Regions from separate parts of the Alkalihalobacterium alkalinitrilicum genome, predicted to be linked through region 2. Evidence: riboswitches for the same ligand, from Rfam matches in the RefSeq annotation. Region 2 holds a riboswitch; the other holds the start of a gene.
What was found. A riboswitch is a leader RNA that binds a small molecule or an ion and turns the genes downstream of it on or off. The one in region 2 is predicted to bind preQ1.

Region 1 (3,426 bases), 3.6 Mb from region 2:
AACATGCGGCTAAGCACATCGAATTTCTTTGATTCAGATACTTCCATATACTCTTGTTCAACATTCGCTGTAGTAATCTCAACCGATTTAACCATAATTGCTTCCGCATCTGGCTTCATAAACTTCTCCGCAAGACCACGAATTTGTTTAGGCATTGTCGCCGAGAACAATAGTGTTTGTCGTTCATTTGGAACTTCTTTCAAAATGGTTTCAATGTCTTCAATAAAGCCCATGTTTAACATTTCATCTGCTTCATCTAAAATAACCATTTCAATTGTGTTCATACGAATCGTTTTACGACGCATATGATCCATAAAACGACCTGGTGTTGCCACAATAATTTGTGGTTTACGTTTTAGTGCCTTAATTTGTCGGACGATATCTTGTCCACCGTAAATCGGTAGTGCTCTAACACCACGAAGGTTTCCAATCTTATTAAGTTCTTCTGCTACTTGAACCGCAAGTTCACGAGTAGGTGCTAATACAAGTCCTTGAATCGTTCCTGCTTCAATATCTACCTTTTCAATTAATGGAATACCAAAAGCTGCGGTTTTCCCTGTTCCTGTTTGTGCTTGTCCGATAACGTCTTTTCCTGCAAGTAATGTAGGAATCGTTTGTTCTTGAATAGGCGTTGCCTCTTCAAAACCCATGTCTGTAATTGCTTTTACAATTTGTTGGTGTATTCCAAACTCTTTAAAAGTTGCCAATGGATCTTATTCTCCTTTGTATCTAAAATTATTTATATTATATCGTTTGCTTTTTTGATCAGATTTATCAGAGCCAATTATAAGACTTCTTAAATAAAGGCTTCTTTCTTAAAATATTTGCTATTTACTGTTGTAGTATACTAAGCAAATCACTTAAGTTGAATAGCAACAAGTTTGCAAAAATAGCCTAAATAAACAACTGGAGGAACAATCTATATGAGGTCCATATTTTGGAAGTAGGAGTAAAAAGAAGAAAAACCATATTCCAGTCATACGGAATATGGCCATTATCTTAACGTATATTAATCGATTATAGACGAGTTACGTTAGCTGCTTGTGGTCCACGGTTTCCTTCAACAATTTCAAATTCAACGTCTTGGCCTTCTTCTAAAGTCTTAAAGCCTTCACCTTGAATTGCACTAAAGTGTACGAATACATCGTCTCCACCTTCGCGCTCGATAAATCCAAAACCTTTTTCTGCGTTAAACCATTTTACTTTTCCTACCATGATATATGGCCTCCTTAAAAAAAACAAACTTTGTTAAAAGTAAAAACTGAAGATGTTCCCGTACAACTCTAAATGCAAATTAAAGAGGCCGATATGAAAATCTCAATTTATGACTTTTTAACACTAATGTAAGTATATTACTTTTTTCACCAAAAAGCAAATGGAACTTAGCGGTTCGTTATTGTCTCAGGATATAAATCATGATTCATCAAACGAAAATTGGCCATTTCTTCAAACTTCGTACCTGGTCGCCCGTAATTACAGTATGGATCGATAGAAATTCCCCCACGTGGTGTAAATTTCCCCCATACTTCAATATATCGTGGTTCCATCAATTTTATAAGATCGTTCATTATTGTATTAACACTATCTTCATGAAAATCACCATGATTACGGAAACTAAATAAATACAGTTTCAGCGACTTACTTTCGACCATTTTTGTATCTGGTATATAACTAATATAAATCGTTGCAAAATCTGGTTGTCCTGTTTTAGGGCAGAGCGTTGTAAATTCTGGACAATTAAATTTTACGAAATAATCTCGTCCTGGATGTTGATTATCAAACGTCTCTAACACTTCAGGATTATATTGATAATCGTACTTCGTATTTTGATTGCCTAGCAGTGTTACATCTTGTAGGTCTTCATCTTTTCTACCAACCACTGTATTTCCACCTTTCTTAATATAAAAATGAGTAACGGAGCCTGTCGTTTTCACGCCTTGGCTTATAAAACCTCGAGTTTGGCCAATATAGCTGGATTTTCACTAATAAAATTGACAAACGGATAATATCTCCAATTCGGCTAATACATTACCTTTATCCGATCATATATGGCTAGAAAAAAAGAAAAACGCATCCTAAAGGAAGGATGACGTTTGATAATATTCCCTTAGTTTTTTATAGAGGGTTTGAGCTAGAACCTCTCCTGCGATACCACAGCTTTGTATTCTTTTATACCGAATTAATTATAGGTAGTTCACCAGCTGTTGTCAACGACTATTCAATGGATCATTGACCCATTGAATAGTCGTTTCGTTTTATACATCTGTATTTTTTGATGGCTTGATCTCGCTTTGAAAATCATCATCACTTCTACGAGAGATAATTTGATTTGGGTTAAGTCCATTTCCTAACGAACCATACATCATTCCTTCACGTGGATCGACCAATTCTTTTTGATCGTAATAAATTCGTGGTGTTTTAAATAAAGCAACCATCGCTTTCAAAAACGGCATTTCATGATAACGCTCTGGCCAATTCTTTTTAATATGTGCTTTTACTAGCGGATAATATTTCGGATTGACCGACGGAAACAGATGATGTTCCGTATGGTACGAAAAGTTAAAGTGAATTGCATCCACCCATTTTGGAACCGTCACTGACAAACTATTCGCTAACGGATCATTAACAGGTACGAGTGGGTTTAGCCTGTGGTTCGTTGAAATATAAGCCATTACAATAAAATTCGCTATTAACAACGGTAGTAAAAACACAAACAACCACTTTACAAACCCAATTGCGAATAAAAGACCTATCCATGAAACCCAAGGTAAAACTAACTGAACCCATACTTTTGGTCGATTTCTTGGATCAAAGTCTTTTATATAAACAGTAAACATTCGAAAAGAATGGACTGTAAATGTTAGCGCTAATGAAAACAAACTAAAGGTTGCTCGAATAGCTAGGGGAATTCGATACAACAAGCGAACGAGTGGTTTTTTTTCTAATTCACTAGCACTGATCCAAGCGTCAGGGTCTTTATGCTCATCTTGAGTATGAACGTGATGGTTCATATTATGCCATTTCCGCCAAAGACTTGGTCCAGTACATAATGGCCAAAACGTAATCGCACCTAAAAGATCGCGAAGCCACGGTTTCCGAACGACAGTTCCATGAAGAATTTCATGGCCCAAAAATCCAAGACTGGCGTAACTTGCCCCTAAAACAATCGTAATCAATAAGTTTAACCACAGGCTGAGTTCCAATAAGCTAACTGCCAATATCCCTCCTATGGCAATGATAAGAAACGCTAGTCCACCTAATAGACGAGAGGGTACAGGCTTAAACGCCTCTTTTGGGAGATGGGGTTTAATTCGAGCTGCATACCAAGATAGTGATTCATATTCCTTCATTTCATACTCCTTCCAACTTTGACACTATTTTTATATTCACACTGCTTATTCTTTCTAAAATAACTTCCTTTTTATA
Region 2 (3,426 bases):
CTTCAGAGGCAATAACTTTTTCAATTAGTTGTTCGTAACTGTTAATCAGTTTTTTCATTAATTGATTTGGATTTTCATCCCCTAAGTCTTCATTTCCAACTTGCAAAAAGAACGGTACATTTTCATAACGCTCGTGTACTCTCTTTGCATAATCAAAATCTTGATTATTAAAAATAACGACTTTTATACTGACGTTAGATGCAATTCTATTACTCTTTTGTAGCTGTTCAATAATCTCATCTAGGATATCAAAATTCGTTTCCATGCCTGAACTTGGCGGCTTCGGAGATATCGTTAAGTCATCCACTTTTGTAAACCATTCTTGCCACTTACTTCCTTGTGTTTCAAGTCCGATTTGAATATTGTTTTTTTGCAACACATCAATTAATTCACAAATTGAAGAATATAAAGCTGGATTTCCACCAGATATAGTAACATGGTCAAAGCGGTTGCCACCAATCGTAATTAACTGCTCAAAGATTTGTTCTGCACTCATTTGTTTAATTTGGTCTTTAGCAGAACCGTCCCAAGTAAAAGCAGAATCACACCATGAGCAACGGTAATCACAACCTGCTGTTCTTACAAACATCGTTTTACGTCCAACAACCATCCCTTCTCCTTGGATGGTAGGACCAAATATTTCAATTACTGGAATACTATTCGTCATCGAAATCACCTTTTTTAGGACGATATACAACGTAACTCGTTGGTGTTTCTCGAACAACGACTTGGACACACTTTGGCTTATTTGATAATTGGTTGAGATATTTTTGAAGGTTTTCCCAAATTGTACGTGCGACAACTTCTGTTGTTGGAAATTGCTCTGAATTTTGATTATTAAAATCGTCTGTAAAATCGTTCAGTAAACTGTGATCATAACGACCATGTACTAATTTTTTAATGAGTTGAAAATTAACTAGAAACCCACTTTCATTTAACGTATCTCCAGCAATAGTTACATTTACAAAATACGTATGACCGTGAACATTTTTACATTGACCAGCTTCATCATGAGGAATAAAATGAGCGGCTGAAAAATTAAAATCTTTATTTAATTCATAACGAAAATCATGTTGTACTTGCGGATAAAATTGTTGTATCATCTAAGCTCGCTCCTCCTTTTTATCTGCAAAAATTCTTCATAGCCTTTCAAGCGTAATTGACAGGCTGGACATTCACCACAACCATCACCAATGATCCCATTATAACAAGTTAATGTTTTAGTTCGTACAAATTCCAGTGCATCTAAATCATCAGCAAGCTTCCATGTTTCAGCTTTATTTAGCCACATGAGTGGAGTATGAATAACAAATTGTTGATCCATTGACAAATTTATAGAGACATTTAAAGACTTTACAAATGCATCTCGACAATCCGGATACCCACTAAAATCGGTTTCGCAAACACCCGTAATAATATGCTTAGCGTTAACTTGACTTGCTAAAATACCAGCGAACGACAAAAAGATCAAGTTTCGCCCTGGGACAAAAGTCGACGGGAGTTCCCCATTCTCTCCTGCTTTTACTTCTATATCATCTCGAGTTAAAGCACTTGGCGCTAATTGGTTTAACAACGACATGTCTAGAACATGGTGTTTCACACCCAATTCCTTCGAAATCTTTCTTGCACATTCTATTTCATAATCATGACGCTGATTGTAATCAAATGTTACAGTTTCAACTTCATTAAACTGTTTTAATGCCCAAAATAAACAAGTCGTACTGTCTTGCCCACCACTGAATACGACAATTGCTTTTTCATTTTTCATCATGTTAAGGCTCCTTTACATATGAAAAAACAGCACCTCTAAGAAGTCCTGTTTCTTCTTAGTTTTTTATAGAGGGTTGACCTAGAACCTCTACCGATCATAATAATCGGAATTTCTATTGAATTATAACATTATTATATTATCATAGAAATTTCAACATTACTATTATACTCTTTCCTCAAACGATTACAACCTTATTCTTTCATTATTTTTTGTTCAGCAACATCAATAACATATAACTCCCACCATTTCTAATCGTTAAACTACTACTTCGTGCATACCCACATTACTTTTTCTAAATGAACTTCTTTTTTGTTTATCCAATTAAGGTTTTCTTTTTCAATTAATTCATTTATTTTCGTTTTATTTTCTATTGTTGGTTTCGCACGATTTACCCACTCTTCTAAGTTCATCGTAGAAGTCCACTTTTGATAGCATTTGATGTTTGTGAACTTTGCTTTATTAAAAAGTTCTTTCCACTTTGATAAAGTAATACATTCATGATGAGAAGGATCTCGTAACTTTTCAATTGTATTAATCATATTACTATTATCCTCAGGGATATAATTATCAACAATAATAAGTACTCCATCCTTAGATAGCACACGATGCATTTCTTCTACGGCTTTTAATAAATTCGGAAAATGATGTGCGGCAATTCGGCAAGTTACAGCGTCAAAAGTTTCATTTACAAAGGGTAAATTCTCAACATCGCCTAAAGTAAATGATATATTGTTTATTCCCTTCTCTTTTGCTTGACTTTCTGCTAGTTGAAGCATATTTGGTGTAATATCCATTGCGACTACATAATCGACTGATTGACTTAATAAAAGAGCTGTATGACCAGCACCAGTTGCAACATCCAATGCTTTTTTGCGTTTCACATTCTGAACAATTTCCCCAATCCACGCTAAATCTTTTCCTTTTGCATGGACGTTGCTCGTAAGGTAACCATCTGAAGTTTCATTAAACTGACGTATGACACGATCTTTTTCTTCCATACGATCTCCTCCTATAGAAAATAAAAAAGTTTCACTATACCCTATTCCACATCCTTCTAAGAATGTCGCTACTAAAACTTTAATGATGCTCGCTTACACAATTTGAATGAGTAAAAAGAGATCATTATTTATAATCATCCACTCTTATTATACTGTATTTAACTAAAAGCCGATAATATCCATAAATTAAGGCAAATGCGAGTACATAGCTTACATATGTCCAAAAGATATTCCAGCCATTAATGTAAAATACAATACCATATACTTCGAAAAGCCACTCAAAAATCGTCAGGGTTAAACTAAACCCTAAAATCCAAACAAACGGATGTACCTTTCGTTTAGTAAAAAAATAACCAATAAAACTACTCAAAACTGGATATATCCCTAGATTTAATGGTAACGCAGAAAAGGTAATATTCTTGTAAATAGGTTTCATACCCCAAAAATATTGAAAACCTAACTCGTTAAAAAAGAAAGCTAAGCTAGCTCCAATCGGTGCAAAAAGAATGATATACTTCGTATGTTTACGAAGAACATATAATAATAAAATCCAAGGGAATAATAAACCCAGTACAAAATTAAATAGCATATTTTATTTTCCAGCCCCCTATTTCGTCATATCATACTTATACTTTATTTACAAAAAATTATATCGGT

Region 1: another riboswitch for preQ1. It lies ahead of queF (preQ(1) synthase); the one in region 2 lies ahead of queC (7-cyano-7-deazaguanine synthase QueC).

The regions. Positions count from the first base shown of each region.
Region 1 is NZ_KV917368.1:3,859,056-3,862,481, reverse strand. Features, by position in the region: gene cshA (degradosome RNA helicase CshA) at 1-707, opposite strand, end outside; gene BK574_RS18830 (cold shock domain-containing protein) at 1,018-1,218, opposite strand; gene queF (preQ(1) synthase) at 1,383-1,880, opposite strand; PreQ1 riboswitch class I at 2,102-2,147, opposite strand; gene desB (Delta(10) desaturase DesB) at 2,256-3,350, opposite strand.
Region 2 is NZ_KV917368.1:259,964-263,389, reverse strand. Features, by position in the region: gene queE (7-carboxy-7-deazaguanine synthase QueE) at 1-667, opposite strand, end outside; gene queD (6-carboxytetrahydropterin synthase QueD) at 657-1,103, opposite strand; gene queC (7-cyano-7-deazaguanine synthase QueC) at 1,100-1,768, opposite strand; PreQ1 riboswitch class I at 1,821-1,865, opposite strand; gene BK574_RS01245 (class I SAM-dependent methyltransferase) at 2,035-2,769, opposite strand; gene BK574_RS01240 (hypothetical protein) at 2,894-3,358, opposite strand.